4 regions of the Novosphingobium sp. BL-S-24 genome follow, and region 1 is predicted to be linked to each of the others. Evidence: riboswitches for the same ligand, from Rfam matches in the RefSeq annotation. Region 1 holds a riboswitch; each other region holds the start of a gene.
What was found. Region 1 has a riboswitch for cobalamin ahead of ACZ1JM_RS17835 (TonB-dependent receptor). Riboswitches for the same ligand answer to the same signal wherever they lie in the genome.
Positions count from the first base shown of each region.

Region 2: it holds a riboswitch for cobalamin, as region 1 does, so the genes downstream of both, ACZ1JM_RS14150 (TonB-dependent receptor plug domain-containing protein) here and ACZ1JM_RS17835 (TonB-dependent receptor) in region 1, are expected to answer to the same signal.
Region 3: it holds a riboswitch for cobalamin, as region 1 does, so the genes downstream of both, ACZ1JM_RS09880 (TonB-dependent receptor) here and ACZ1JM_RS17835 (TonB-dependent receptor) in region 1, are expected to answer to the same signal.
Region 4: it holds a riboswitch for cobalamin, as region 1 does, so the genes downstream of both, ACZ1JM_RS03900 (HoxN/HupN/NixA family nickel/cobalt transporter) here and ACZ1JM_RS17835 (TonB-dependent receptor) in region 1, are expected to answer to the same signal.

Region 1 covers NZ_CM145488.1:2,596,605-2,604,614, forward strand. The annotation lists gene ACZ1JM_RS17820 (malate synthase G) at 1-1,547, shown strand, start outside; gene ACZ1JM_RS17825 (DUF2490 domain-containing protein) at 1,656-2,339, shown strand; gene asd (archaetidylserine decarboxylase) at 2,447-3,301, shown strand; cobalamin riboswitch at 3,408-3,651, shown strand; gene ACZ1JM_RS17835 (TonB-dependent receptor) at 3,877-6,012, shown strand; gene ACZ1JM_RS17840 (PepSY domain-containing protein) at 6,017-7,525, shown strand; gene ACZ1JM_RS17845 (FadR/GntR family transcriptional regulator) at 7,518-8,010, opposite strand, start outside.
Region 2 covers NZ_CM145488.1:1,826,705-1,834,714, forward strand. The annotation lists gene ACZ1JM_RS14125 (threonine-phosphate decarboxylase) at 1-728, opposite strand, end outside; gene ACZ1JM_RS14130 (adenosylcobinamide-GDP ribazoletransferase) at 725-1,435, opposite strand; gene ACZ1JM_RS14135 (histidine phosphatase family protein) at 1,432-1,992, opposite strand; gene cobT (nicotinate-nucleotide--dimethylbenzimidazole phosphoribosyltransferase) at 1,989-3,005, opposite strand; gene ACZ1JM_RS14145 (DUF1636 domain-containing protein) at 3,002-3,412, opposite strand; gene ACZ1JM_RS14150 (TonB-dependent receptor plug domain-containing protein) at 3,412-5,286, opposite strand; cobalamin riboswitch at 5,477-5,667, opposite strand; gene ACZ1JM_RS14155 (cobyrinate a,c-diamide synthase) at 5,738-7,054, shown strand; gene mdoH (glucans biosynthesis glucosyltransferase MdoH) at 7,033-8,010, opposite strand, start outside.
Region 3 covers NZ_CM145488.1:961,775-969,784, forward strand. The annotation lists gene ACZ1JM_RS09875 (hypothetical protein) at 1-509, opposite strand, end outside; gene ACZ1JM_RS09880 (TonB-dependent receptor) at 1,161-3,287, opposite strand; cobalamin riboswitch at 3,501-3,749, opposite strand; gene ACZ1JM_RS09885 (SUMF1/EgtB/PvdO family nonheme iron enzyme) at 3,864-4,415, opposite strand; gene ACZ1JM_RS09890 (arylsulfatase) at 4,563-6,224, opposite strand; gene ACZ1JM_RS09895 (TonB-dependent receptor) at 6,250-8,010, opposite strand, start outside.
Region 4 covers NZ_CM145487.1:863,655-871,664, forward strand. The annotation lists gene ACZ1JM_RS03885 (TonB-dependent receptor) at 1-1,280, shown strand, start outside; gene ACZ1JM_RS03890 (MFS transporter) at 1,387-2,853, shown strand; gene ACZ1JM_RS03895 (nitrilase-related carbon-nitrogen hydrolase) at 2,897-3,910, shown strand; gene ACZ1JM_RS03900 (HoxN/HupN/NixA family nickel/cobalt transporter) at 3,921-4,919, opposite strand; cobalamin riboswitch at 5,176-5,417, opposite strand; gene ACZ1JM_RS03905 (choice-of-anchor A family protein) at 5,508-6,572, opposite strand; gene ACZ1JM_RS03910 (response regulator transcription factor) at 7,042-7,287, opposite strand; gene ACZ1JM_RS03915 (response regulator transcription factor) at 7,561-7,779, shown strand.

The DNA.
Region 1 (8,010 bases):
TGACGCTGAAGAAGCCGGAGCAACTGATCGGGACGTCGGCAAACGGCTATTTGTTCCGCAACAATGGCCTTCACATCGAAGTGGTGTTCGATCGCGACCATCCGATCGGCAAGAATGATCCGGCGGGCATTTCGGACGTAATCCTGGAATCAGCGCTTACGACGATCTGCGATCTGGAAGACTCCGTCGCCGCAGTCGATGCTGAAGAAAAGATTGCCGGGTATGCCAACTGGCTGGGGTTGATGCGAGGAAATCTGGAAGCGACATTTGCCAAAGGCGAGGGCTTCATGACTCGCCGCATGAATGCTGACCGTCAATACAAGGCGGTTGATGGCGCGGAGATTACTCTTGCTGGGCGCAGTCTGCTTCTGGTTCGCAACGTCGGGCACCTGATGACCACGCCTGCGGTACTCCTGTCGGATGGTGGCGAAGCACCCGAAGGGATCCTCGACGGCATCGTCACCAGCCTTATCGCGATGCACGATCTCAACGGCTCGGGCGAGTGTGGAAATAGCCGCAGCGGTTCCGTCTATATCGTGAAGCCCAAGATGCATGGGCCGGAAGAAGCGGCGTTCACCAACGATCTTTTCGATGCGATCGAAGACTTGCTGGGGCTTGCCCGTCACACTCTCAAAGTCGGTGTCATGGATGAGGAACGGCGTACGTCGGCCAACTTGGCTGCGTGCATCGCCGCGGTGAAAAACCGCATATTCTTCATCAACACCGGCTTCCTCGATCGCACTGGTGACGAGATGCACACCTCGATGCACGCAGGCCCGATGATCCGCAAAGGTGAGATGAAAAGCAGCTCTTGGCTGACCAGCTATGAAGACCGAAATGTCCAGATCGGGCTGGCTGCTGGATTTTCCGGCAAGGCGCAGATCGGCAAGGGGATGTGGGCAGCCCCGGATCGGATGGCTGATATGCTGGAACAGAAGATCGGTCATCCGAAATCGGGCGCAAGTACGGCCTGGGTGCCATCGCCAACTGCTGCGGTCCTGCATGCCACTCACTACCATAAGGTCGATGTTTTTGCCCGGCAGGCGCAACGTGCTGATGAACCGGTGGCGTCCCTGTCTGATCTTCTTACGATACCGGTGGCAAGTGGCCGCAACTGGTCGTCAGAGGAGATCGAGCAGGAACTGGAAAACAACGCTCAGGGAATTTTGGGCTATGTCGTGCGTTGGATCGACCAGGGAATCGGATGTTCCAAGGTTCCGGACATTCATGACGTTGGTCTGATGGAAGACCGTGCGACCTTGCGCATATCTTCCCAGCATATTGCCAACTGGCTCCTGCACGGCATCGCAACCGAGGAGCAAGTCGATGCCGCGTTTCAAAAGATGGCGGCCAAGGTCGACGAGCAGAATGCGGGCGACCCGAATTATGTCCCGATGTCCGGAAATGAGGCGAACAGCGTGGCTTATCAAGCGGCGAGGGACTTGGTGTTCAAGGGGACATCGCAGCCCAATGGTTACACGGAGCCTCTGCTTCATGCCTTTCGGCTCAAAGCAAAAGATCAGAACGGGATCGCGTTGCCGGCGTAAGTCCAACCGGCCTCAGAAACAGTGAGACACATTCGGTTGTCACAAACGACATGAAAGTGTCATCAAAAAGTCATACGCCGCGCTTCGACAGATTCGGAGTGACGCGGGATGAAGCAGAGAGTTGCATCGGTAGCAGGCGTGATCGTCAGTCTTCTGGCGGTCGCGCCCGCCTGCGCATCTGAGGATGAACAGGCTTGGGTAGGCGGTACGGCCACCATCAAGCTCAGTGACAAATGGCGCTTTTCTCAAGAGGTGGTGTCGCGTTTCAGCAATGACCGCAACGGGCTGTACGAAGTGGAGATGAACTCCATGATCGGGTTGAAAGTGGCGGACAAAGTAACGGTTTGGGTGGGATATACGCATGATCCCAACTATGAAGCGGGTCATTTCACGGTGATGGAGCATCGTGCACGCCAGCAGGTCACGTTCGACAATTTTCTAAAAATCGGGCCAGGCAAGCTCAGCGCCAGACTACGGACCGAGGAGCGTTGGCGCGAGGGCATTGATGGTACAGCGTACCGAGTTCGCCCCTACGTCAAATATGTCGTGCCCTTCCACCCGGGCGGAAAGACCGCGCTGGTGCTCAGCCATGAGAGCTTCATTGACTTAAATAAGACCAATTTCCAGCGTGTTCAGGGCGAAGAGCGAATGCGCAATCAGGTTTCGGTAACCTCCGCCCTGACCAAGAAGATGAGCTTGGAAGTAGGCTATCTTCATCAGCATGGCTTTCGGCCGGATGCGGACGACAGCAATGACAATGTCGCAACCGCGTCTCTCAGTTTGAGTTTCTGACCGTCTGAGAATGCAAAAAACAGCCCGGGCAGTTGACCGCATCGCTTAAAAGCGTGAAGTCCCCCTTGGAGTATCGCGAGCGAGGCTGCTCAGCGTTTGGGGGGCGGATGTCGTACAGATTCAAAGTGATGCTTCAGCATCTGTTGCCCAAGCGTCACTTGACGACCTTTGCCGGCCGTGTAGCTCGCGCTCAGGCCGACAGATTAACGACCGGCCTCATCTCGTGGTTTGTCGGCAAGTACAAGGTCGACATGACCGAGGCGGCGGAACCTGAACTACGCCATTACAAGAGCTTCAACGACTTTTTCACTCGTGCTCTGAAACCGGGGGTCCGACCGCAGGCGGACGCTGACTTTGTGTGCCCCGTGGATGGAGCGATCAGCCAGTTTGGCGCAGTGGACGACCACCATATCCTCCAGGCAAAGGGGCATCGGTTCACCGTCACCGAACTGGTGGGTGGCGACCAAACCCTGGCGGTCCCGTTTAGGCACGGCAGCTTCGCGAACTTGTACCTGTCGCCAAAGGATTACCACCGGTTGCACATGCCGTGCGCTGGCAGGTTGAGGCGGATGATCTATGTTCCGGGGTCGCTGTACTCAGTCAATCCCGCCACCGCTCAGGGTGTACCCAAGCTTTTCGCCCGTAATGAGCGGGTCGTCTGCGTGTTTGATTCCGCCGATGTCGGGCCTTTCGTTATGGTGCTTGTGGGCGCCACGATTGTTGGAAGCATCGCGACGGTATGGCATGGGGTCGTCAATCCGAAGCGTACCGGCACCATGGCGGAATGGACCTATTCCGATCAGGAAATCGTTCTCGCAAAGGGCGAGGAGATGGGCCGGTTCTTGCTGGGGTCGACGATCGTAATGCTGTTCCCGTCCGACACAATCACGTTTAATCCGCAGTGGGCGCCAGAACGAAATGTCCGTCTCGGTGAGTACATGGGCAACCGTCCTGAACGATAGATATCCTTACCGCGCTAAGAGACGAGTGCTCTAAAAAGGTTACTCTAGACATCTTGCCAATCTTGCAATGAAACGCTAGCCGCAGCTGCCCGCAACTTCTTTGAGCTGCGGGCAAGATCGCGTTGGTGCTTCGCAAGGAGCTTAAAAGGGAACGCGGTGAGAAGGGTTTTCCCTTCGATGCCGAGGCTGTCCCTGCAACTGTAAGCGGTGAGTGCGATGCATATTCGCGGCAGGCCAAGGTGCCCTGTCGCAGCCACTGGGCCGGACGCTAACTCCTGCGAGGCCTGGGAAGGCCGTGCATCGTGCGATGACCCGCAAGCCAGGAGACCTGCCAGCGTCCGGTCGCTCTTGCCTGGGTCCAGGGGATGGCCAAGGCACGGTGTACTCCGTCTGAGCGACGACCGCGCGGCAAGGGGCCGCAGCGCCGGGGGGATCCGGCGGGTGTTGTTGCGCCCGCGCTCCCGCGTTGCAACTGTTTCGGTACGTTGCCGAAACGCCTCCCCTACCGTTCGTAACTTGCAGCTACGCCGCCTGCTTCTGCAGGATTTCGGCGTCCATGAACGGGGGAATGAACTTTGACTAATATCCAATTGCCCGCCCATCGTAAGTTGGCGGCGGGCGCATCCGTCTTCGCGCTGCTTCTAGGCTTGCCGGCTCGTGCGGAGGAAGCCGACAGCACATCCGCAGACAGCATTGTCGTAACGGGCCTGCGCGCTCAGGACCAGCTGGACACAGCAAGCAGCGCTAGCCGTCTTGGCATCACGGTGTTCGAGACGCCCGCCAGTATCGAGGTCCTCGACGGCGATGCGATCAGGGCGCGGGGGGATTTTTCCATCCAGGAAGCCGTCAGCCGCGCTACTGGCCTTACGTTTCAGGGCTCCCCTGGCAATGGTAACACGGCAATGGCTGCGCGCGGGTTTTCGGGCCAAGGGTCGGTCCAACTTCTGGTGGACGGGACCCGCCTGTTCGTGGCGTCCGGCACCTTAACTTTTCCCGTCGATCCCTGGACGGTGGACCGCATCGACGTGTTGCGGGGTCCAAGCTCTGTCATATCCGGCGAGGGTGCCATCGGCGGTGCCATCAACGTGATCATGAAAAAGCCTGTGACCGATCGCAACGTGATGCAGGCTCGTGTGGCCTACGGTTCGGACAATACGATGCAGATCGCGGCGGATGCGGGTGGGCCCGTGGGTGGCGGTCTTTCCTATCGCTTGGCCGCCAGCATCAGCAGATCCGATGGATGGTTGGATCGCAACAGCGACAACCAAAATATCGCCATTTCCGGCGCCCTACGCTGGGATGCGACGTCAACGCTCAATTTCACGCTGGCGTCCGATTATGGGGACGTAGAAATCCTGCCGTACTTCGGAACACCATTGAATGCTGGCCGGTTCGACAAGCGCTTGCGTTTCATCAACTTCAACATCGCGAACAACCAGGATCACTTCCGTGACAGTTGGACACGTCTGTCTGCTGAGTGGCACGCATCCGACGCGCTAACACTGCGTAACGTGGCTTATTACCTCAGTTCGAATCGCGATTATCTGAATGCCGAAAGCTATCGGTTTTCTCCAGCGACCGGACTGGTCACCCGAGGCGACTATCTCAACATCATCCATCGGCAGGATCAGATCGGCGATCGCGGCGATGTAACGGTAACGACACCGTTGGGAAGAGACGTGGAAAACCGGTTACTGGTCGGCTTTGACGTCAATCGGATCAAGTTTCGCCATATCAATAATTCGCCTTATGGCGGCAGCACGGTGGTCGATCCGTTCAATTTCGAGCCGGGTGGTTTCATCACACCTGTGCCTACTTCTCTTGGCTTCCGCACGGTGACCACCCAATATTCTGCGTTCATGGAAGACCAGCTTAAACTTGGCGAAATGCTTTCGCTGGTGGCGGGATTTCGGCAGGATTGGTACGACCTCGAACGCATTGATGCGCGCACGCCGGCAAACGGCTTTAAGCGCAAGTATCACAGCAGCTCGGGTCGGGTTGGGGTAGTGGTGAACCCGACAGCCGACACCGCCCTCTATGGTTCGTTCACGGTTGGCACCGATCCCATCAGCGCGTTGATAACTACCTCGAACGCGCAGAAGGACTTCGGCCTTTCGCCTGCTCGCCAGTTCGAATTGGGCGTCAAGCAGCGTTTCCTTGACGGACGCGGATCGGCCTCCGTTGCCTTGTTCGACATAGAAAAGCGCCGCCTCCTGACACCTGATCCGGAGAACCGCCTGATAACGCAGCAGGTCGGCAGGCGCACGTCGAGGGGCATAGAGGCGACGCTTGCGGTGCAGGTCACAGACGCGTTCGGGATCGAAGCCAATGGCACTGTGCTCAAGGCTCGCTTCAAGGAGTTCGGGGAGGTTGTAAACGGGGTGGTCATCGACCGTGCCGGCAAAACGCCGCCGGGTATTCCGACCAAAACGGCAAATATTTCGGCGAACTGGCGTTTCGTTGAGCCATTGCAGGCGCGGGTGTCCGCCCGTTTCGTCGCGCCGCGTTTCACCGACAACGCCAACACGCTACGGGTGCCCGGCTATGAAGTGATTGACCTGGGCCTGCGCTGGACCATCAGCGATAAGTTGGCGATCGATGGACGGGTCAGCAATGTTTTCGACAAGATCTATTCCATCGGCAGCAGTTCGTCGCAATGGCTGCTGGGAGCCCCCCGGCGATTTGACGTTCGCCTCGACATGAGCATGTAGTCCGATGGCCCGCCCGGCTTTCATCAAGGCTGGCTTGCGGTGGCTCTATTGGGTCCACCGCTGGCTGGGCATCGCAGCCTGCGTGTTGATCCTGCTTTGGTTCGTGTCCGGGCTGGTCATGATGTACGTGCCTTATCCATCGCTGACGGATGCTGAGCGATTGAGCAGGCTGACGCCAATTGATTGGAGCCGGATACGGATAGGGTCTGATGAGGCGCTGCGCCGCGCCAAGTTATCGGAATTCCCTGATGACCTGCGGCTGGACATGGCTGCTGGTGAGCCGGTTTGGCACATCAAAACCAAAGCAGGCCGACTGGCGCTGTCTGCCGTCGACGGCCGCGCGTTGGTTGCTGCTGACGCTGCGTCCGCTGCCGCAGTGGCGCGTCGGTTCTCGCATTCGGGGGCGATAAGGGCTGTAGAGCGGATCCACGACGATCAGTGGACAGTAGCGCAGGGCTTCAAGTGGGCTCGCCCGTTATGGAAAGTTTCGCTTGCTGATGGGGAGGGCACGCAGATCTATGTGTCCTTCACCACTGCCGAGCCGGTACAGATCACTACCGCCCACGAGCGCGCATGGAATTGGGCTGGCGCAGTGCCGCACTGGCTCTACCTGACCGCGATCAGGCGTGATGGCTCGATCTGGCGACAAGTCGTCATGTGGACCTCGGGCGCAGCCCTCATCGTGAGCATCAGCGGCTTATGGATAGGCATTTTGCGTCTGAGGATGCGAAAGCGATACAAGAGCGGCGCCGTCACACCGTATGTTGGCTGGATGAAATGGCATCATCTGACGGGACTGGTCGGGGGTCTGTTCGCCATCACATGGATGTTCAGCGGCTGGCTGTCGGTCAATCCGTTCGACTTGTTCGTGCGTGAAGGGCGGTCTGATGCGGTTGCTCTCTACGTCGCGCATGCTGGAGCAGACTTTCCGGCGATAGACAAAAACGCCTTGGCCGCGATCGCCCCGCGAGCAAGGGAGGCGAAATTTTCCTGGATCGGCGGGCGTGCCGTTGTGACACTTGTGGAAGGGGAGGGACGATCCACAGTCGGTCAACCCGACGGCAGGATACTGCAGTTCACCACGCAGGAACTCGTCGCGAATGCGCGGCGTACGATGCCCGGTATTGCAATTCGTCAGATCATAACGCTGCGAGAACCCGATCTCTATTGGTACTCCCATGGGCAAACGAAGATCTTGCCGGTGATCCGCGTTATCTTCGGTGACTCGCAACAGACATGGGCCACCATCGACCCACATAGCGGCAAGCTGCTGAGCCAACAGAATGCAAGCGGTCGAGGCTATCGATGGCTTTTCAACGCTCTCCACGACTTCGATTTGCCATTCCTGCTCGCCAACCGTTTCCTGCGCGATCCTTTGATGTGGCTATTGTCTGGACTGGGAGTCGTGATGTCTGTTTCGGGTATTGTTATTGGATGGGTACGATTGGTTAGATGGACCCGCGCACGCATTCTGCGGGGCGGATCCCGATCACCCACCCATCAAATCAGCTAATACCGATTTGGTTGAACGACAGGCTATCCGAACTGCTCGAAGGGTAGCTGCCGAGTTTGTCACCAATCGATGCATCGAAATGCTCCTCCATCGCAGTCGATGCAGCGATCGGATCACACTCGGCTATGGCGTGCGCGATGCGACGGTGGAGCGAAAGGATGGCCATCTTTTCTTCAACCGTCTGACGGGTTTCCCACGCCTTAGGCACGGCGATCTCCATCTGCGGGCCGAAGGAACGGACAATCTGAGCGAACAGCATGTTCCCGGTCGATGCCGCGATCACCTGATGAAACTCTGTATCGTGCGCTGTAACGCTGTGCATGTCTCCTTCCGCCTTCGCCTTCGCCATCGCTTCCGCGAGTGCGAGAATCTGCTGCGCCTGTGCGTCGGTGCGCCGTGCTGCTGCCAAGGCGGCAATGCGGACCTCCAGCGTTCGTCGCACGTCCCAGACATCTGCGACACTGACCTGTGAGGTGGCAACCGCG
Region 2 (8,010 bases), 770 kb from region 1:
TCAATCCACTCTTGGTCCGCGTAGGCCGCGCTGCCGATGGTCAGGGCGGCGGCATGGAGCGGCCACGCCCCCAGCTTGCCGCGTATGCCCGAAACGATCGCCGGCGGGGCAATCAGGAACCCCAGCCGCAAACCGGCGAGCCCGAAGAATTTACCAAACGACCGGAGAACAATCAGTCTGCGGCCAGGTCCAACATGGCCCGCTACGCTTATCTGTGGGTGGCAATCGGCAAAGGCTTCGTCGACGATCAACCATCCGTTTGCCGCGCCAATGCCCCGCGACCAATTCATGATCTCATCGGCGGAGTATACCTTGCCGTCCGGATTATTGAGGTTGGCAACGACGACGGTTTCACCGTCTTCCACCGAGCCACCAAACGCGATCGGGCGGGAATTCGCAAACGCTTCTGAATGGGTGCGATAGGCCGGGGTCAGTGAACGACCTCGCAGGCTGATCTCCGATGCTAGCAAACGAAGGCCGAACTCACTGCCCGGGACGGCGCACACGAAGTCCGGATCGGCGCTGAAATGACCAGCCGCTATCTGCTCCAATTTGGTCAGGGCCGTAGGAGCGGGAAGGGTGGTCCATTCCGGTGCCGGCACAATGTGCACCGGCCACGGGGTGGGGTTCAATCCGGTAGAGAGGTCCAGCCACGTGCTCGGGTCCCCGCCGAAATGCGCGGCCGCTTCGTTCAGGCGCCCGCCATGGTACTCGAACGCATCGTTCACCGGGCTATGACCAAGGCGATAAGCAGAGCCGTTTCGATCAATTCGATACCGGCGCCATGGCCGTCCCCCGAAATCCCGCCGAGCCGTGAAAGGAGCCACCACCTCCACAAAGGAACCAGCGCAAACACGACAAGCAGCGACGGCGCGAGCATGATCGCGCAGACGGTCGCCATGATCGACCAGATAACGAGATGGAAGAGGCGGATGTGGCTGCGAAAACTGCTGCCCAATCCGGCGTGCAGCGGGGGCATATACAAAGCCCAGGCAATCGGGGCGATGCGCGCCAGTATGGGAACGAGGAGAAGGGCGGACCAGCTGGATGATGGCAGAGAATGCAGCAGCAGCAGTTTGGTGAGCAATTGGATGACCAGCACTACTACCGCAAAGCTGCCGACATGCGGGTCTGCCATGACGGCAGAGAGCCGGTCTCTTCCTCGGTGCGCTGCGCCCATGCCGTCCGCCACATCTGCCAGGCCGTCCAGATGAAGTGCGCCGGTCATGGCGACCCATCCAATCAAACCAGCGAGCGCGGCAAGCCATGGATCATAAGCGTGGATGAGTGTCCATGGCAGCACGACGGCAGTACCCACTGCCACTCCGGCGACCGGGAACCATCGCATCGAGGCGGCGAACTCCTGCTCTGTCGCCTGCACGCGAGGGAACGGCAGGCGGGTCAGGAATTGCAGGGCGAGGATCACGCCCTTCATGTTCGCAGCCCTACGATCTGAGCCGCCTCGCCAGGCCAAACTCGAAGGCTGAGAACGCTGGAATAGGGGAAGTCGAAGGCCCAAGTCTGTAAATGTTCCATGTGGAACAAAACTGCGAGTGCTGCCCGCATTGCTCCACCATGCGTCAGGATCAAGGATGTGTTCGTGATGCGAGCAAGGGCACCGCCCACGCGATCGCATAGGTCGGACCAACGCTCTCCACCGGGAGGGGGACAATGCTGCGGGTCGTTCCAGAACGACGCGTGTGCCGCCGGATCGATTGCTTCGGGCGTCAGTCCTGTCCAGTTGCCAAAATCCAACTCTCGCCAGTCTGGATCGATGCGAGGAGAGATTCCGCGCTCACCGGCTATCCCATCAGCCGGTTTGGAGGCTCGGGAGAGGTCGGATGATACGACCTCGGCAAAGGTAAGATCGACACTGCGGGCAACACATAAGTCGATGCCGGCGGGCAAAGGCGGATCATCCCGATGCCCCAGCAGCAGCCCGGGATGTTGGGGGATGCCATGACGCATCAGATGGACCAGAATCCCGCTCATTGGCTGCTGGACACCGCCGCTTCTTCAAATGTCGCCATTTCGGAATGCGCCGCCAAGGCCGCGCGGACGATTGGCACCGCTAAGGCGGCACCCGTTCCTTCGCCCAGCCTGAGGCCAAGGTTCAGCAGGGGGGCGAGGGACAGGGTAGCCAGCAACCTTGCATGCCCCGCCTCCGCCGATGAATGCGCGGCCAGACAGTGGTCGGTAAATCGGGGATTATGCCGCACCAGCGGGGCAATCGCTGCACAGGCGATGAAACCGTCGAGAAGAACCGGGACCCGTGCCAACCGTGCCGCCAGAATAGCGCCAGCCATTGCCGCGATTTCACGACCGCCCAGATGGCGCAGTGTTTCGAAAGCATCGGTGCAATGGTTGCCATGCAGGTTCAACGCGGTGTCGATAGCGGCCACTTTACGTTGGAAGCCGGCATCGTCGATGCCAGTTCCGCGCCCCGCCCAGTCCGTCGCCGTCCCTCCTACCGCCTGAGCACACATCGCTGCGGCTGGGGTTGTGTTGCCTATCCCCATTTCACCGACGAGCAACAGCTGCGTGTCCGGCCGCAGGCACGCCGCGCCTTCGTTGAGCGCGGCGAGGCACTCTTCCGTCGTCATGGCCGGTGCCTGAGTGATGTCTTCGGTGGGATGATCGAGTTCCAGCGCGATGATGGACAGGTCGGCTCCGCATGCCCGCGTGAGCACGTTGATCGCTGCGCCCCCCTTCTCAAAGTTCGCGACCATCTGCGCGGTCACCTCACTGGGATAGGCGCTGACACCTTGGGCGACGACCCCATGATTTCCAGCAAACACTACCGCCTGTACCCGATCGACCCGGGGGCATTGCGCCCCCTGCCATCCGGCCATGAACACGGCGATGTCTTCCAACCGGCCGAGTGCGCCAGCCGGCTTGGTCAGTCGAGCTTGGCGCGCAAGGGCGGCCGCCCGGCTTTTCGGATCCGGCCCGGGGAGGACGGAAAGCGCGACAGAAAAGGCGGTGGCGTCGGCAAACCGGGTCATGTGCAGACAAAGCCCTCGGGCGGTGTCCGCGTGATGAAGTGCCCCTTCACGCCCTGCGGCCATTCGCGAAACGGCACTCGGCCTTCCTCGCTTGCTGCGTGCGCTACGGCGTATTCCAAGATTGCCCGAGCCGCATCGTGATCGGGGGCAAAGTCTCCGAGGACGTAACCGACTTTGCCCGGCGCCCGAATATGGACAGTGCATGATCGGGAGCAGGCGAACAGGCAGGGCATGGCCTGTACGGCCACGGCTTGCAGCGCCGGGTCCGCCTCCTGCACTTTTCGCAATGCATCGGCCAGCACCGCGCCGTCGCGGGGGGCATCGTCATTCCTGATCCTGCCATCCCCGCTGTATCGGCAGGTGCTGCAGACAACGACCGACGGCCCGGGGGCGACAGGTTCCAGCATCAAAAGCGGCTCCGCAGTCCGAGAGTTACAGTGCGGCCCAGCGTTCCGTATCCCGCTGCCGTTTCGTAATGCGTATCAGTCAGATTTTCGACGCGACCCTGGACGATCAGGCCATCGCTGACTTGCCATTGGCCACGCAAGTCGATCAGCCAGTAATCATCGAGCGTCGCCGTGCCGGTGGCGGCGTTGAAACTTTCGCCGGAGTAGCGTGCCGCGATCGAGGCGCGCAGACCTTGCGGCAGATCGATGCCCGCTTCCGCATTCGCCAGATGGCGGGGCACGCGTTGGAGCTGGCGCCCATAGGTAGCACCCGGAGTGCGATCTTCCGCCCTGATCCAGCTGTAGTTTCCGTTGGCGAACAGCACGCCAAGCCTGCCCGATGCAGACAGTTCGATGCCCTCCGCCTTGGCTGCCTTCACGTTGGCATAGTACCCCAGGCGCGAGGTCGAGGTGCCGGGTATGTAGCAGGCGGCGGGCAGTGTTCCCCGGACCGGACAGTTGGAGAAATCGATCAGATTGTCGGTATCACGATTGAACCAGGTGGCGGCGACATGAAGCACGTCGCCCAGATGCTGTTCCGCACCCACTTCCCAGCCATTGGCTTTTTCCGGAACAAGGTCCGCCGTGCCGTAAATGCTGAACGACTGATAGAGCGACGGTGCCTTGTAGCCCTCAGAATAACTGGCGCGCAGGATGGTGGCGCCGTCATTGGGCGTGAATACGGCTCCTGCGCTGACCACGGTGTTGCTGCCGAAACGGGACTGGTCGGAATACCGTGCCCCCCCATTCAGCGTCAGCCCTCGAACCGGCGACACGCGCAACTCGCCGTATAGGCTATCGGTGTCCACGCTATTGGGGGTGAGCACATACGGCGTAGTGCTGTTGGAGGGCGACGCCGTCGTCATCCGCTGTTCTTCGCGCTCGGCACCGAATACGGCCTGTATGGTGTCAGAGAAAGTGTACGTACCCTGATATTCAAAGCGACGCACCCGGCCGTGGGCATCGAAGCTGATCTGCCTGATCCTGCGCGCGGGATCGTAGTTCTCGCGATCGGTCTCGCCCTGCAGAACAGCCAGCCGGTTTAACAGTCGCCCGTCGAAGAGCGCGAAGTTCAGGCCGGCATAGCCAGACCACTCCCGAGTGAGCCCGTAGGCGCGGGTATCGCCAGATGTCCCGTCGAAATCGTTGTTGGATTTCGACCAGTAGCCACGCAGGTCAAGACTGACGCCCGGGGCGATCCGGACGGTAACGGTGCCACTTGCACCGGAACGGGTGTAGCCATCCGCCTCTGTCCCATTCGACCGGGCGGAGATCCCGTCTGTCGTGAACCGTGAACCCGCGAGACGCCAGTCTACCGCCTCGGACGTGCCGCCGATCCCGGCGCGCGCCGATACGGTGTCGTGCGTGCCTGCCTCCAGGGCGAAGCTGCCCTCCAGCGGCTGGGTGGGGCGACGGGTGCGTACATTGATGACACCGCCGATCGCGTCGCTGCCCCACAGGATGGATTGAGGGCCACGCAGAATTTCAATCCGATCGATGTCATCGAGCAGGAGGTTGGAAAATCCGTAACCACCCGCCGTCGACGAAGGATCGGACAGGCGCATGCCGTCTATCACCATTACGCTTTGCCCGGCGTCGGCTCCGCGGATGCGTAGCGATGTGGTGGTGCCATAGCCGCCATTGCGCGACAGGCTGATGCCCGGAGTGCGCAGCAAGGCATCGGTAACGGCGACTGGTTGCAGCGCGACGATCGCCGGTTCATCCAGGATGGTGACCAGCGCGGAAACTCGCTCTGCGGCCACGGGGGTGCGCAGGGCGGACACGACGATGCGTTCTTCCGCTCCCTCTCCGCTGCCAGATATGTCGACGGCCATATCAGGGGCAGTTTCCGCCAGGGCGGGGGATGAGGCGAGGGCAAGCGCAAGGAAAGCGGGAATACGGGCGTGCAATGTATGATCCTTCAGCAGACGACATCGACGGCGAAAGGCGATGAGCCTCACGCTGTCAGGCTGTCGTCACGCTAGGAGTTCACACCCCCGTCCGTCCGGCACACCCTGTCCGGTCGAAGAACGACTGCGTCAGGCAGGTCTCCTGGCTCACGGGTCAGTGCCGGTTCGGCCGCCTTCTCAGAACCCGAAGGTTCCAATGGCGTGATGGCCGATGGCTCACCGCTTACAGTTGCAGGGGCAGCCCGGGCATCACACCCGCGTTCCCTTTTGATCCCCTTGCGGGGAACCTGTCGCGGCGCGGCAACTATCGTGCGATGCCGCCACGTGCAAGTACCCGATGCTTGCGCGCAAAAGTTAACGCGCATACTCGGCAGCGATGACGAACGGCCTCCACCATGATTGCCCGGCATTGCTGGTGACGGCACCCTCTTCCGGCCAGGGCAAGACGATGCTGACGGCTGCCTTGGCGCGGCACCATCGAAACACGGGACGCCGGGTGAAGGTGTTCAAATGCGGGCCGGACTTCCTGGACCCGATGATTCTGGAAGCCGCCTGTGGCGAGCGGGTCTATCAGCTGGACCTGTTCATGTGCGGCGAAGAACAATGCCGCGATATGCTGTACACGGCGGCGGGCGAGGCTGATCTCATCCTTATCGAAGGAGCGATGGGCCTGTTCGACGGCGATCCGTGTGCGGCAGACGTCGCGCAGCGGTTTGGCCTGCCCGTGCTCGCGATACTCGACGGATCGGCGATGGCGCAAACTTTCGGTGCGCTGGTGCATGGGCTTGCGACGTATCGTTCGGGGCTGGATCTTCACGCGGTGCTCGCCAACAAGGTCGGCACGCCGCGGCATGCGGAATTGCTCCGGCAGGGAATCCCTGACACCATCAACTGGTGGGGCACTGTGGCGCGCAACACTGAGAGTTCGCTGCCATCGCGGCATCTGGGACTGGTGCAGGCGAGCGAAGTGGCCGATCTCAATCGCCGGCTGGACCACCTTGCGGAGCTACTACCGGACGAAGCGCGGCAGCTTCCGCCGCCGGTCCGGTTTGCCCCATCTGCGGTAGACCCCGATGCGCAGAAGTCTCTGGAGGGCAGGCGCATTGCGATAGCGCGTGATGAGGCATTCGCTTTCATCTACCCCGCCAACGTCGATTGCCTTGTGCAATCGGGGGCCAGGTTGGAGTTCTTTTCCCCATTGGCTGACCACCATCTGCCGCCCTGCGATGCTGTCTGGCTGCCTGGAGGGTACCCGGAACTGCATCTGGATAGGTTGAGCGCCAACGCATCGATGATTGCCGCTATACGCGAGCATCATGAGCGAAACCTGCCGATCCTCGCCGAGTGTGGCGGTATGCTGTATACCTGCGAGGCGCTCACAGACTTGAGCGGATATAGCGCTCAGTTGCCGGGCATTTTCCCGGGCCGGGCAACGATGCAGCCTCGACTGGGGGCGCTTGGGATGCAGCAGGTAGCGCTGGAGGATGGGGTCATGACCGGCCACACATTCCATTACTCCTCGTTGGATACGCCTCTCACCCCGTTGGCCCGATCGATCACACCGGATGGCCGGGACGGAGAAGCGATCTACCGGCATGGCTCGCTGACGGCGAGCTACATGCACCTGTATTTCCCATCTGCCCCGCAGACAGCGGCGAGGCTATTCGGCAGTCAGGCTTCGACCACCGCGTGATCGTTCGACGGCGCGCGCGGTTCGGGATGGGGCAGGCGGGGCGTCTCGGTGATGCCGGGCTCGGGCACCTGGAAGAAACGGGCGGCTTCCGCCTTCGCTCCAAGCGCCTCGCTTGACGTCAAGCTGATCAGCCAAGGCGACAGAAGCAGCCCGATGATAATCGGGGAGAGCCACAAGGCGGTCGACGTATCCAGGAAGGCCGTCGCCGCCAAAGCAACGCCCAGCAACAGATGCTCGCGCAAGTCTGGCAAAACTTCACGGATGGGAATCCGGCGGGCGTTGCGCGATTGAGTGTTCCACCCCGCCGAAATGCCCAGCAGCAAGCCGAGTAGCGCCTTGGTTTGGGTTACCATCGTTACTGGAGCCATCAGCATGCCCAGCACGATCTCCAGCGGAACCGTCCGCAGAATGGCACCGGTTCCGCCGAAACTGCGGCGGCGATCACGATCGGCAAGCATCCAGATGGTGCCCATCAGCTTCGGGCCGAACAGCAGAACCACCGTAAGAGCTAAAACGCTGGGCGGAGCGAGCGTAACGAATCCGCCCCCCGTTCCCTGGGTGGCCACTTGGCCGATCATGGTAAGTATCAGCAGCAGCCACCCGGGTGAGGTCAGGTAAGCGGACGCTCCGATCAGCAGATGCAGGCGGCTGGTCCAGTGCAACCCTGCGGCGTCCAGAAGCTGGATATGCTGCAGGTTGCCCTGCATCCATCGACGATCACGAATGGCGAGGTCCACGATCGTGGGGGGGAATTCTTCATAGCTGCCGCCGATCATCACCATGTGGACAGCCCATCCCCGCCGCCTCAGCAGCGCAGATTCCAGCATGTCGTGGCTCAGGATATGACCGCCGAACGGGGCCTTCCCGGGCAATTCGGGAAGACCGCAGGATTCGGCGAAGGCGCGTGTGCGGACAATCGCATTATGGCCCCAGAAGTTCGACTCCGCCCCTGACCA
Region 3 (8,010 bases), 1.1 Mb from region 1:
CCGGTCAGCGTCGAGCCGGGCATGGCGGCCTGTGCAGCGATGAGGATCCGGCCCTCATCCATCGACATTTGCTGCCCCGTAAGACCGTCCAGCAACTGGGGCTTTCTTTCGCCCCATAAGCTGACGACCGGCCGACCACCAACATAGGTGAAGCGAGCCTCGCGCGCACCTGTGGCTGCCCGCGTCAGCATCGCCACATTAGTAGCAGGAAAACCGGGGCGCGCTGCGCCATAGAGCCTTGCCACATCGCCACCCGCCTTGTCCCGCAATCCACCCCATGGGCTCATGGACAGCCAGCCGCTGAACACCCAGGTGATGACGAACAACCCGCCCGCCAAGCCCGCGACATGATGCCATTTCATCCAGCCGCGATAGGGGCTGACCGACCCTGATTTGTAGCGATTGCGGAGCCGGACCCGCAACAGGCCGATCCAGACGCCGGCAATCGCCCCCAGCAGTCCGATGCCTGACGTCCACAGGACTGTCTGGCGCCATGGTTCCTGAAACACCCGCAACACCTCGAAATAGATCCAGTGCGGGATGCGCCCAACCAGTTCCAGAATCGTTCGTGTGCGGTCGTATTCTGCACGACCTCACCGGTTTTTTGGCTGATGTAGACGTCGGTCGCTACGGCATCGGCAAGCCTTACCCGCCAGAACGGGGCCATCGCCATGTAGGCGCGCGTGACCACCCATTGGTCATGGTCAACAGTAGTAATAGAGACTGTCGGTGCGCCGGTAAGGGCGGAGGCAATCGCCTCCGCACGCGGCGCATCGATCTGTGTGATTTCATCGCCCGTTCGCGCCGACACGGCGCGCCGCCCGTCGGGCGTAACGAACCGATAGACCGGTCCGCCACCCGTCATGCCAAGCCGCATTTCGGTAGGAAATGCAGCCAGATTCAGTTTCGCCAGTGCCCGATCCGGACCAACATGCACCTGTTGCCATTCGATCGGCGCTGCCGTCGCAACCCGTTCCTCAGCGCGGAAGGAGGGGAAGGACACGTAGAGCATGACCAATCCGGAGAAGAACCAGATAGCAAACAACAGACATAAGGCGATGCCCACCCAGCGATGGAAGACATAAAGCCAACGCTTCCCATTCTTGGTCCAGGCGGTCAGCGAGAGTGGCGACTGCCTTGGCCGGGTCATGATTGCTACTTTAGAAAGCGACATGAAGGGTCGCCTCCACCGTGCGAGGATCGCCCAGCACCCATTGCGACGCCCCATAGGTCGCACGCGCATAGATTTCGTTGAAGATGTTGCGCACCCGTACCGCCGCACTCGCGCCTTCAATGAACTTCCAGCGGATACCGGCGTCCGTCAAGGTGTAAGCGGGGACGACACGGCTGTTGGCCGCATCCTGATAACGTTTGCCCACATAGCTGACACCCCCGTCGATGACCCAGTCATCGGCGAACGACCAACTGACGAACGCATTGGCGCTTTTCGTGGCGACATTGCTGGGGCGGTTGCCTGCGCGCTGGAACAGAACCCCGCCCACCGATTCCGCAAAATCGTCGTAGCGCGCACGCAGCAGCGCACCGTTGAGGGTAAGGCTCAAGCGATCGATCGGCTCCAGGAACAGCGACGCTTCGACACCGCGAGAGGATTGTTCGCCGACCTGTACCTGGATCGTGGGGATCAAAGGATCGGATGTCAGCAGCTTGCGCTTGACGATGTCATACACCGCCAATGTCCACTGGCCCCGGCCCCCCCAGAAAACATGCTTGATGCCCGCTTCATATTGCCGACCGGTGGACAGGTCGAAATCACTCTGCGCCACACTGGTCGATACCAGTGCTCCAACAGGATCGGCTGCGGTCGCATATTGGCCGTAGAGCGCGAGCGTCGGCACGGGATTATAGACGGCCCCGACCCGCCACGTGACGGCGTCCGGCGTCGACGTGAAATTGTTCGCCGCGTTGACATAGTCTGTCTTTGTAATCTTAGGCCGGTCGTAGCGCAGGCCGCCAACCAGAGAAAATTGCTCGCTGAACTGCAGCCGATCTTCGGCAAATATTGAATATTGCCGGATCCTATTGGTGTAACGGGGCTTGGTAGGCGCGTTGGCCTGGTGGAGGAAAAGCGTGAAAGCCGGATCCTTCACATCGACCAGGCGGGTTGCGTTATTGCCGCTGTTGCTGACATTCTTGTAGCTGATACGGTTGATGTCAAAGCCGACAACCATCTGGTTCTCCATCCCGCCCAGCCTGTGGGTGAGATTGGCGGTCGTCCGGTTCCCGGTCTGCTTCTGGATATGATAGAGTTCCAGGAAGCTGGATTGCTGAATTTTTGCGGTGCTGGTCGCCGTCGCAGGCACATAAGTGACGTTTTCGGCATTCTTCCAATATTTGTTGGCCCACAGATGATAGAAGGTGCTGCGTATGGTCAGCGCATCGGATGCTGCCCATTCGATTTTTGCCTGGCTCCAATTGTCGCGGAAGCGCAGCCGGGCATCGTCGACATTATAGTTGTTCCGGCGCAGCGATCGGTCCAGCTTTCCGTTGACCAGCGGCACGCCGAACCACGTCCGCGGATTTTGGTTACTATGGTCGTGGGACAAGGTGATGGAGAGCGCATCCGTCGGCTTCAGGTGAATGGCCCCCGACAAGGCGATCGCGTCAGAATCGCCGCGGTCCATCCAGCCTTCGGATCGGCGATAACTTGCATCGGCCCGGAAGCCGATGGCGTCCGTGATCGGCCCGCCAGCGCCCGCCGCGACGTTCAGACTGTCGAAGGATGCAATGCCGATGCGGCCGCTGACCTCTATCTGTTCAGAGGGCTGCTTGCGCACGACGTTCACCGCGCCGCCAATGGCGCCCTCACCATATAGAACGGAGGCTGGTCCACGCAGAATCTCCACGCTTTGCGCCATCCACGGGTCAGCCGGGAAGGTCAGCGTGTTGTTGTACATCCGCATCCCGTCGTAGAGCGTCATAACCGAATTCTGCCCGGTGAAGCCGCGGGCGGACAGGCCATAGCCGAAGACCCCGGATGTGTTGACGATACCAGTAGCGCGCGCGGCAGCATCCTGGATGGTCAGATCGCCCCGCAACCGGATCGCGTCGCCATCGAGCGTTTCGACGCTGGCTGGCATTTCGAGCGGTGTAAGCCCAAGGCGACTGGCTCCTTCGGTCTTCAGATTGAGCCGAAGCGGATCGACCACACCCGTCACGATGATGGCGTCAGGTGTGGGATTGATGTCTTCCGCCGGTGTCTGGGCATAACCAGCGGTCGGCAAGGACAGACCAACCGCAGCGAGCATGACGTTCTTGAAATACTGCATATAACCCCCGTTCGTTTCGCGGCGCACCTGTTGTGAGGGGCGCCAAGTGACAAGTTACGAACGGTTGGAGATGTGGTGGCGCGAAGAAGGAACGGTTGCCGCAACGTCGGGAACGCGCACCCAACCGCCCGGATTCCCGCACTTGCAGGTCCAGCCGTTCGTTCGTCGCTCAGACGGAGTTCACCGTGCCGCGGCCATCCCCTGGACCAAGGCAAGAGCGACCAGACGCCGGCAGGTCTCCTGGCTCATGGGTCATCGCTTGATATACGGCCTTCCCAGGCCTCGCAGGATTTAGCGTCCGGCCCAGTGGCTGGCGGTTGGGGCACAATGCCGTCCGCACATGTATATCGCGCTCGCCACTTACAGTTGCAGGGACAGCTGCGGCATAGGATTCTTGCAAGGACCCGCACCGCATTCCCTTTTAATCCCCGTTTCCGGGGAACCGACGCGATCTATGTCTGTATCCTGCCGAAGCAGAAAGAGACGGCGCTTCTTATGACGCTGAATATCGTTTCGCAAGTGACTGTCGTTGCCCGTCGGAATAAGCCTCCCCAGGCTGACACCAGAGCGGAGGGTCTAAGTGGTGAACGCCCCGGTCATTCGGCTCGAAACAGCCTGCCGGCGCCAGACCCTTAAAGCCGTCAGCGCCTGTGTCACGGATCGGGAAAGGGCCTTCCCACACGTTGGCGCGCGCCCTGCCGTCGGAGTGAAAAGCCCAACTGGTCGGATTGCGCGGGCCGTCCTACCGGCCGCGCGCGGCCTGTTCCATTGCGCTTCAGTCGGCAACGCGCCACCGGCCCATCGGGCATAAGCTTTCGCATCCTCGCGATCGACATGGACCACCGGGTCGTTTTCATGGCCTTGCAGATTAGTGTCCGGCCCCTGCGGATGGCGCCAGTTCCCACCCTTTACCAGGCGCCACCAGCGCGCAGCATTGTCGAGCGGCACAGGTGCGAGCGGCTGAACAAAAAGGGCAGACGCCCCCTCATGTTCGGCGCGGGTCTGATAGCCCGTCGCTGCAACGAAAGCCGCAGACTGGCGATTGGTGACTTCGTGGCGGTCGATCCAGAAGGCGGCGGTCGTTACCCTATTGCCCGGGCGGCCGGGCCCGTCCTCGCCGAGGAGCACCGCCGGCAGGAACGGCGATGCGGTCGTCCCGGCTGTCGCATTGCGACGGCGACACAGTCGGCGCTGGCGATCCTGAGCCGCCGACGATCGCAGCCAGAGGCGCAGCGATCAAGGCCATGGACCGGGTGGGAAGCCGGATCCGCATCGTCAGTCCGCCCCCCGTGGTGGGCCTGGATGAGTCAGGGGATCAGCGAGCACCACGCCCACGCGCCTGGCGTAATCATTCCAGACGCTAACCAGGGCTGCCTTGCGGGCCGGCTCAAGCGCCGAAAGGTCGCGCGTTTCGCCGGGATCGGCGGCGACGTTGTACAGGCGCCACTTCCCGTCGCTGATATCGGTGATCTTCCAGTCACCGTCACGGATGGACCGCGAATTGAACAGTTCGGAGCCGATCGGCTGTCCCGCAGCATAAACCGGCGCGCCGGTTTGCAAAAAGGATTTCCAGCTTCGACCGTCGATCGGCTGGGCCGTCGCCCCTCGCGCGGAAGGCTGCGGAATGCCGGCGAGATCGAGAAAGGTCGGGGTTACGTCCGTGACATGCGTAAATGCGCGGCCAATCTGCCCTTTTGGCACCGCAGGCCCGGTGAGGAAGGCTACGGAACGGGTGCCACCTTCCGTGGCATAGAGCTTGAAGCGATAGGATGGCGCGGTCGCCGCCTGCGCCCAGCCTTCGCCATAGGTGGCGTAGGATGCCGCGTTGCCGATGTCTTCGGGCGCCTTGACGGGCGGGACCATGTCGCGCAGCATTTTCAGCCCCGATCGGCTGGCTTCCATGCCTTCGGCACCATTGTCGGACAGGAAGAGGATGATGGTGTTGTCCAGTTCGCCCGTTTCCTTCAGCGCACCGACCACTTGGCCGACGGCAGTGTCGAGCCGATCCACCATGGCCGCATAGACTTCCATCTTGCGTGCCTCGATCTGCTTGTCGCGCGGCGACAGCGTCTCCCAGGGTTGGGCGTCCACCAACGGGTGCGGCTGCACCGATGCATCGATCAGGCCGAGTTCCCGCTGCCGCTTCAGTCGCGTGGCCCGCAGCACCTCATAGCCCGCATCATAGCGCCCTTTATATTTGGCGATGGTTTCGGGTGGAGCCTGCAAGGGGTAATGCGGCGCGGTAAAGGCGAGATAGGCGAAGAACGGCTTCTTGCCGTCCGAACCGGAACGCGTGCTCTTGATTTGCTCGACCAGCTTCTGCCCGAAATAGTCGGACGAATAGAAGTTGGCCGGTATGGTGACGGGCACGCCGTTTTCGCGATAGGTCGGGGCATATTTCGGGTTCGAACCCATGCCCCCGCCAAAATGATTGTGGCCGCCCTGCGCCAGCGAAAAGCTGAGCTGGAAGCCACGGGCGTGCGGGTCCTGGTCGGGTTCGACGCCCAAGTGCCACTTGCCGGAGTAAAGCGTGCGATAGCCCGCCGCGCCCAGTCGCTCCGCCAGCGTCGGCGCGTCGGCGCGCAGATAGCCTTCGTAGCCAGGATGGCCTGTTTGATTGGGCGCCATCACTTCGGCCATGGCGCCCAGCCCGACCCGGTGACTGTCGCTGCCCGTCAGCAGCATGGCCCGCGTCGGCGAGCAGGCGGGTGCGGTGTGGAAGCCGGTCAGACGCAAGCCGGACTGCGCCAGCTTATCCAGATTGGGCGTCTCGATCTCGCCACCGAACGCGCCCAGATCCGAATAACCCAGATCGTCGGCGACGATGATGAGGAAATTGGGCCGGCTCTTCGCTGTCGATTCCCGCGCGCCGCCGGTTCCCATCGTCATGGCTGCCAGGGCGACTGTTGCGGCCAGACGGCTGATGATATTTCTCATATCGTCCTCTGCTTTGCTGCTGCGGTCAAAAATTTGCCCGCAATGTGGCGCCCAGGGTGCGCGGTTCGCCTGGCAGGCCCGTGACTACGCCGATTGGCTGAACCACCTTCGTCACGAAGAAGTCCTTTTGCGCCAGGTTGCGTGCCCATACGGACAGGTCATAGCGCCCCTCAAGAAAGCTGAGGCCGACACGGGCGTTGAGCACGCCATAGGCGGGTATGACGCCATAGGAACTCAGCGTCGCGGTCGCATTGGTCGACGAGCGATGGAGATAATTGATACGGGTGTAGACCGAGACGCCGTCGCTAAGGGGTCGGGATGCATCGACATTCAACGTATAGGTAAATTTGGGCACCAGCGGAAACGACGTGCCCGACAAATCCTGGATCGGGCCGAGATAGGCGCGCTCGGGTGCCTGCGCGGCATTCTTGTAACTGACATAGCGCGCGTCGGTGTAGGCCGCCGAAGCACCCAGCCGCAGGCCTTCTACAGGCGCGAAATTCAACGTCGTCTCGAAACCTTTCGAGCGCACCTTGGGAACATTGGCGATATACTGGATCGAGGTCGTCGGGCCGGTCTGCTCATTGATGTTCGTCTGGTAGTCGCGCACTTCCGTCAGATAGGCAGCGGCATTGAAGGTCAGCCGGTGGTCGAGCCATTGCGACTTCAACCCTATTTCGAAATTGCCGACCTTCTCCGGCGCGATCACCGGGCGGGATGCGCCACCGGGACTTAGGTTGAGCCCGCCGGACTTGCTGCCCCGAGAGTAGGTGCCGTAAACCAGCACGTCGTCGGCGGGTTTGTAGCTGAGCGTCACCAGTCCCGATATGGCATTGGAACTGTCGCGGGCGTCGAAGGCCAGTTCACGCTGGGAGGCGCGGGCCGCCGTCGCGATCGCCCGATCGGCGGGGGACAGGATGGACAGGTCATTGCCGCCGACCCAGAACTGGCTGAAGCTGCCTTCCTTCTTCTCATGCGTGTAGCGCAAACCTCCAGTCAGGGTCAGCGAAGGCGCGATGTGCCAGTCGATCTGACCAAAGGCAGCGTAGCTTTTTGTGGTCGGATCAGAATAGTTGGACGATTCGAAATTCTCGACCGCGTACCGGTTGATCGCGAGCGTCGCCGGTGGTGTCGTCGCTGGATTATAGTTCCATGCGGCATAATCGCGCCCGAAGGCCGCCGAGCCATATCCGCGTACGACTTGCCAGAAATAATAAAGACCCGCGACATAATCGACCGTATTTTGCCCGTTGGAAGCGATGCGCATCTCCTGGCTGAACTGGCGCTGGCGATTGGACGTGTGCTGCTTGGTCATGATCGGCAGCGAGGTGCCGTCGGTATCGTTCCGGGGATCCCAGTCCCACCAGCGATAGGCCGTGATCGAGGTTAGTGTAGCCGACCCCAAATCCCAATCGACCTGCCCGGATACGCCGTAACTCTTCATATTCGCCTGGATCTGCGCATCGGCGTCGCCCCGGCGGTCGAAGGCTCCCGCCGCCAGCGGGGTATAGCCCAGACGCGCCGAACGATCGAATATGTTGTTGGCGATGCGCTCGCCGTTGGCCAGCGTCGTGAAATATTCGTCATTGATCGACAGCATGAAATATTGCTTCTGCCGCGAATAGTCCCCGATGATGCGGACTGTGACGTCATCGATAGGCTTTGCCAGAATTTGTCCGCGAAGGGTGAGGTTCTCGTAGTTCTGCGCGTCCCTGCCGTTGAAGACGTTGGTCAGGAAACCCTTGCGATCCGTGTAGGCGGCGGTCAGGCGGACGGCCAGCCTGTC
Region 4 (8,010 bases), on a different replicon from region 1:
ACCCGATCTATGGCGACCTGATCGGACGAACACCGCCGGTCGTAACCGTCACCGCCATCGCTGACAGCTTCAGCGAATCGCGTGAAGAATTCCAGAACACCAGCCACCAGATCGAAATTCTGTCGCCCGGAGCCTCTTCCCTGCGCTGGCGGGTTGGCGCCTATTACTTCTGGGAAGAGAACGTCTTCGAACTGCTACGCTTCGCCACGCCAGCTAACCCGACCGGACTGGTCGCCAAGCTATCAGTGTCGAACATAGCCGGGTTTGGTGGCTTCGACTGGGACATCGTCCCCGATCTCACCCTGAGCGGCGAAGCGCGTTACGCCCGCGAAGAACAGATCTATCCGGTGTGCACGACGTGCGCGATCCCTAACAATACGAAGGGCAAGCGCGCCGCGAATACCTTCTCACCTCGCGTGACGTTGAGCTACCGCATCACGCCGGAGAACATGATCTACGCGCTGTATTCGAACGGCGTGAAAAGCGGGCGCTTCTCCAACGCGACACCGCCAGGGCAGCCGCAGACACTGATCTACGCCCGGCCTGAGAAGCTGGACAACTATGAATTCGGGACGAAAAACGCATTTTTCGACAACCGGATGATCTTCAACCTTACCGGCTTCTTCAACAGGGTCACCAATCAGCAGATCACCAGCTCTACTCCCTATGTGGTCAACGGAGCGACCAGCTTCGTTACGGCAACCAACAATATCGGCGCATCGGATATCTGGGGATTCGAAGCGGAATCGCGGTTGGCCATCACCAAAAGCTTCTCGCTGACGGGGACGCTGGGATACGCGAAGCAGAAGTTCACCAATGCCGATCCCGTCATCCTGGCAGCCAGTTCGTCAGTCGGATTCCCGCCAAGCGCGGACGGTTCGATCATCATGAAAGGCAAGACGCAGGCCAACGTGCCGTGGTGGAACGGCAATATCGGCGCGGAGTATGCCGTGCCGATGGACACCGGCGATCTCACCTTCCGCGCTGACGCCGCCTATCGCGGGAAGTTCTATGCCGACACCGCCAATCTCGTGACCGTTCGTTCTTCCTGGACGCTCAACACGCGAATCGCCTGGACGACCCCGGCGGTCGACTTCGCGCTGTTCGGCCGGAACCTCCTGAACAACCGGCGCACGATGGGCGCGGGGCTTGCCGGCGGCACCACCACATGCGGCTTTATCGAGACCAATACGGCCTTCTATGGCTCCAACCAGCAGTGCCTCCACGCCACCCCCCGTCGCCCGCTTGAGGTCGGTTTCGAAATGGGCGTGCGGTTCTGATCGATCTGGCCTGCGCGTGCCGTCCGAAGCCCGCGCAGGCTAACTACGTCTGCGAAGCCATCTGTCGGCACATCATGGTCGAGAATGCGACCATCAGGAGAACATCGTGGCTTCATTGTCTGCCCCGGCCATGACCGCGCCGCCGCCCGTCTCGTCCGGGAAACAGGCGTGGCGCATCAGGATCGGCTCGCTCTGCATCCCACTCGCTCATGCGGCAGGGCAAAACGTCGTCACCGTACTCGGCCTGCGGTTCATGACCGACAGCCTTGCCATTTCGGCCGGAACGGCGGGCCTGATCTTCGCCCTCGTCAAGATTTACGACGGGTTTCTCGACCCCACCGTCGGCGCGTGGAGCGATCGGTCACGATCACGGTGGGGGCGACGGTTGCCGTTCCTGTTTGCCGGTGGCTTAGCCATGCCTCTCGGCGTGGTGATGCTGTTCGGCGCGCCCGACTTTCAGTCGATACTGCTGACCGAGATATTTGTGGCGTTGGCCTTGGCCATCCATGCGTCCGGCTACACGCTGATGACCATTCCCGGTTTCGCGATGGTCGTCGAAAGCTCGACCGATCCCACCGAACGCGCGCGGCTGATGGCGTGGCGCACGTATGGAAATGCGATCGGTGCGCTGCTCGGGTCCACTCTGCCAACGTGGATGCTGGGGATGATCGGGCCAAGCCGACAAAGCCACTTGCTGCTGGCAATCCTTGTCGGCGCGATCGTTTTTGTCGCCACGTTCGCTGCCGTCCGCCTGTTGAAGGACGCGCCTCGCACCGTGCCGCCCGCCGCCACCGCAAAGCGCCCGCGGTTCGACGTATGGCGCCAGTTCGTGGTCGTCTGGGCCAATCGACCGTTTCGTGTGCTGGCGATCGCCCACGTATTCCTGCTTTTCGGGACGGTGATCGGATCCGCGAGCTTTGCCTATTTCACGCGATTCGTTCTGAATGTCGGCGATCAGGTGCTGGGCACTTATTTCATGCTGACCACCGTGGCGATGGTGTTCTCGATGCCGATGTGGGTCTTCGCATCGCGTCATCTGGGTCGGCGCGCGTGCTACATGATTGCCTTGGCGGTCTATGGATCGACGCACCTGTCGTGGCTTCTGGCCGGGCCGGGGGAAAGTCTGCTCGGCATCGGCGCGCGCGCCGTGATCGGCGGCCTTGCCGGAGGCGGGATGATCCTCTGCGCCTACGCCCTGCTTTCCGATGCCGTTCGCTTTGATTTCGTGCGGAGTGGCGAGCGCCGCGAGGGGGCTTTTGCCGGCATCACGACGCTGCTGGACAAGCTGTCCTCTGCCGCATCGCTTGCCGCGCTGGGCGCGTTTCTGTCGGTGATGGGATATGTTTCGTCAGGCAATGGGGCGGTCGGCAAGCAAGGACCGGAAGCGATTCGCGCGATCATGCTTTGCGAATCGGTCATCCCTGCCCTGGCGATGGCCGGTGCGCTGCTGACAATGTGCTTCTACAAGCTGGACGCCGACGAACTCGCCGCGGCAGAGCGCCACGACGAAGCGATACCTTCCACCGAAAGTGCTGTCGACCCCGCCGCCGATCCCGCTGGTGCGATCACCTGACAAATGGGTAGACCGCCCTGCCCTCACTACGTTGGAAACCGGTATGTCTCAGATTGAACCCTATACGATGGCCGCCTGCCGTGTGGTGCCGAACTCCATGTTTGTGGATGGGCGGCCCGATCGTGGAAAGTTGCTGGCGAATATCGACCACACCATCGCTGTTGCTGAACGAGTCGCCGGTGACCACGGCGCAAAGTTGATCGTCTTTCCGCAGTTCGGCATCAGCGGGCACGCCATGGTATCGTCGGAAGTGTGGCATGACGCCGCGCTGGAATTTCCGGGGCCGGAGTTGGACCGTATCGGCGCGGCGGCGCGGCGAATGGGGGCGTGGATCGTCGTTCAGGCGCCCGAACGTCACGCCGCTTTCCCTGGCCGCTATTTCCTGTCGTGCGCGATCATCGCGCCGGACGGCAATCTCGCGCTCGTCCATCGCAAGAGCTATTCACTGTCGCTGCGAACCAGCCCGATCGACGTCTATTCCAAATTCATCGAGACATTTGGCGAGGACGCGTTCTTCCCGGTGATCGACACCCCCCTTGGCAGGATGGCGGCCACGATCGGGGCGGAGCCGCATTGGCCGGAGGCGTGCCGTTCGCTGGCGCTGAAAGGGGCGGAGGTAATCGTCAATCCCATCGCGGCGGCAGGAACCCACCTCGATTATCTGGAGCGTGCAGGCGCGTTTCACGTACGCGCCACCCGCGCGTTCGAGAACATGGTCTATCTCGCCAGCCCCAATTTCGACGGTGGCCCACAGTCACCGCCATCAACGATCTACGATTACAAAGGCGAGCAGATCGGCAAAAATGTGGCAGCGGATACCACCGTCATGCTGGCGCGCGTGGACATCCCGGCCCTGCGGAAATGGCGAGAGGAAGCGGCAGCCAATTTCCTCGCGCAGATCCAGCCACAGACCACGATTGCTGCTGCCATGACAGGCCACTGGCCCAGTGACCGATGGCCCGATCATGCTCCCGAACAGTTCGACGAAATCATCGACGTGGAACGGGACGCCTGGCGAAAGATCCAATCTCACTGGAATGGTGGCAAGTCGGTCTGAACCTCGCCCATCAGCCCACTGAGTCGAGATCGCTCCAGCGATAGACGGCGTAACTGGCCATCCAGCAAAATATGAATAGCCCGATGATCAGGAAACCCAGGGTGTTGAAATGCTCGGAAAGCATGGCCGCACCTGACCATACCCCGCCTTCCAACCCGAACTTGTCAGACAGCAGCGCCGCCGTCTGTATCGAACCGATCACAAGCGCTACCAGCGCGGAAATCGCGGTGATGACGACATTGTAATAGAGCTTGCGAATGGGCTTCACGAATGCCCATTCGTAAGCACCCAGCATGATGATGCCGTCGATGGTATCTACCAGCGCCATGCCGACCGCAAACAGCACCGGGAATACCAGGACGGTCACCAGCGAAATCCCATCCGCTGCATGGGCGCCCGACAGCCCGAGTATCGCCACCTCGGTCGCGGTATCGAAGCCCAGGCCGAAAAGAAAACCAAGCGGCGCCATGTGCCAGGGATGCCGCACCAGCCGAAACACCGGCCTAAGGATGCGGGCGATCAGACCGCGCCCGGCCAGCAGCATGTCAAGATCGTCCTCCACGATCCTGCCACCGCGCCTAACTTGTTGAAACCGCTGCCAGACGCCTCTCAGAATGACGAGGTTCATGATGGCAATGACGAACAGGAATGCGGCCGAGATAATCGTCGCGATCACGCCACCGGACCGACCGAATGCCTCAAAATCGTCGAGCGTACTGGCGGCAAGGGCGATCGTCGTCGCCGCGATCAGGACGATGGCGGAATGGCCGATCGCGAACCATAGCCCGACGCTCAGTGGTCGCTGGCCGTCCTGCATCAGCTTGCGCGTCACGTTGTCGATCGCCGCGATGTGATCTGCATCCACGGCGTGGCGCAGCCCCAGGCTCCATGCGAGCAAGGCGGTTCCCAGCAGTACCGGGCTGGAATGGAAAACGCTGAACGCCCACCCCCATACCAGGAGATTCGCCCCGATCAGGCACGATATAATCGCGGTGGCACGAGAGCGCAGCCGGGGACCGGCGCCTCGATGGGAAGCCGTCCGACTCCCACGTTGCGAAGGCGCGCCGGGCGCGTCGTTCAGGTATTGCATTCATCGATACCCCGGGCGTCAGCGAACCTGACGGAGGGGCTTCCGCACAAGCGGCCGGCGCATCCATGCCGGACGGACGCCAATCAGCGGCCGGCACGGTATGCCGGTGCGGCCCCGCCGCACGTACGTCGCTCAGACGGAGTATCCGTGCCTTGGCCAACCCCTGGGCCACGGCAAGAGCGACCAGACGCCGGCAGGTTTCCTGGCTCGCGGGTCAATGCTTGATGCATGGCCTTCCCAGGCCTCGCATGTTTCAGCGTCCGGCCCAGTGGCTGCCGGCGTACCGCGTTGGTCGCCGGCCTATGCATCGCGCTCGCCGCTTACAGTTGCAGGGACAGCCTCGGCTTCGAGGGGGCACCCCTCTTACCGCGTTCCCTATTAAGCCCCTTTCGGGGCACCGACGCGATCAATGCCGACCCGCCTCAAAGCCGGATCGACACGATCGCACCTAGTCGTACACGCGCCGGGCCGCAAGGCCGGATCGCGGGTATCGGGCTTTCGGAAGGTTCAGTTCGCCGGGGTGCGACGACGACGCCGAAGCAGCATCAGACCGCCGGTCGCCAAAGCCATCAGGCCGATTACGCCCGGTTCCGGCACCGGGGAGCCGCCCGAGCTTCCGCCGGGAGTGCTGGGCGTACCCGGATCGCTGGGAACCTGATAACCGCCGGTGTACGTGCCGATATGCATTTCACCGTTCTGCACCAGGCTGCCGAATACGGCCGATCCCTGGATGTAATTGGCAGTCCTGGCGGCCGCGCCGGGGGCGAGCACGGAACCGCCCCAGGCCGTGGTCAAGGAAAGGTCCTTGGCATCCGGGAAGTTCCAGATCACATGTTCGCCCAGGTTCTGGGTGCCGCCCAGGAAGTTGTCGTCCAGCTTGATCGCACCGCCCGATACGTTGACGATCGCCGTGTCCGCGCCGTTAAGATTGAACTGGATCTCACCGATCTTGTTCAGGTCACTGGCCGAGATGTTGAAAACGGCAACGCCGCTGCCATCCGGCTTGGCATCGAACGTGCCGCGATTGCCGCTGATCGTGAGGTCGCTATTAGCCGTCTGCTTACTCATCGATACGCTGAGGCCGGTCATCGACGTTTCGATCAGGCTCTTTTGCTGGGTCAGGTTCTGCGCGAAGGCTGGATCGCTGGCGGCAAGGCCCGCCGTGACGGTGTTGTTGTTGACGTTGGTGTTGCTGATCGAGCCGCCAACCAGAACCGTCTGCGCGGCGCCATTGAGATTAAGGCCGCTGTTGACGTTGCCGCCAACGATCGCGCCGGAACCGTTGTTCAGGTTCTTGTGGCCGCCGTTGACGTCGCCCACCACGGTCAGGCCCGGCGTGCCAGTGTTGGAAGCGGGAAGCGGCTGAATCTGATAGTTCGACGAATTGCCTTCCAGGTTTCCGCCGACGAACGTGCGCCCTTCCACCTCGGATGACGACGTCAGATCGCCCAGAACCACGAGGTTCCAGTTGCGCAGCACATCGGTGCCGGCAATCATACCCGAACTGGCAAGAACCGGACTGGCAGCAATCACAGCGGCAATGGCCGCGACGGACAAGGAAGCGATACGAATTGCTGTCACGGGTGGGTCTCACGTGGCGGAAGTGCCGAGGCCCTCGTATCGCAGCCGGTGCGATTGGAAAGTCGCACTTTGGCGGTGTCCCTTCGCGGAACACGCCAGCTATTACCTGTTATCTTGATACCCGGTGGTGGCCTGCTCCTCCCGAAGAACGAGCGCCAAATTCAAACCATTGCGGTTGCACTAATTCTGGACACCGTTTGGGGATGGCCATAGTAGTTAAAGCGTTCCAGCGGCTGGATAAAGTGAGGGGTCAAAAGACCGTACCGCACCAGATGGAACGAAAAGGAGCATCGGACGACTGTCATCCTTGAAAGGAGGCAGGAGACCGAGTGGCACGCAAAGATATTATTTGGCCTGGACAAAGGCCGGCGTGAACACGTTGACGGTACGTCCGTAGACGAACGTCAAATTGTGCCGGCCTCTCGTCCAAAAACCCAGCTGCAGCCTGATGAACCGATGCTCAGGCGGCGTGTACGATGTACCCTGACGTTCCGTCACCAAGCATGCCGTTACGGATGACATAGGCGATCATGTGCACCCGATTGCGCGTTCTGGTCTTTAGTCGCACGTTTTCAACATGGCGCTCGACCGTGCACGGCGCGATCGACAGCGTAATTGCAACTTCCTTGGCAGACATGCCTCGCGCCACCAGACCGACTACTTCGGACTCACGGACGGTCAGCTGCAAGTTGTTAAGTTTATCCATGATAACCCCCTATATGCGTGAAAATCCCTCAGAATCACCGATTTAAATGCTCGGTAATCCGGGTATGCGATATGTGTTGTGGGGCGACCCTAGTGGATTCTACGATTGATATTTTTATATAACACGCCTTAACCAAATAGTACAAGTTTAGTCTTAAGTCCGATTTTTACGTACATCTATTGCCGTTGCGCCCGTCCGCTCTTGCCACGAAGATTGATCAGCTTTGATGGAGACGCGCTTTGACTCAATTTGCTGCCAACTGGATTCGGGCCAATGATTGAAGATCGGCACACAATCCTCGAAACGCTGACCAATCGCGAGTCGGAGATCCTTCGCGCGATCGCTCAAGGCCTGTCCGCCAAGGAAGTGGCCAAACAGCTCGAGATCGCACCCCGAACCGTCGAACGGCATATCGACCACATCCGTCTCAAGACCCGGACGCGAAACCGTTCCCACATGGTAGCCTTCGCCATTGCGAACGGGCTGGTGTGAGAGTTGCGGCAGTTCACACGCCTTTGTGCGCCCCGGTGAGGGCAGGGTTGATGTTCGCATTTGCAATCCAACTCCCTCCTCTTCTTGGTTATGTGCACAATTTCACTGATCTATTGTGAGTGGCGCTTACTTAATTCGCCTTGTTGATTTTCAGGCCATTGTTCCGACTCACCACATTTCATGAGGCATAATGCCTAGGTACTTGGTCCTATGTCGAGGGCATCAATCATG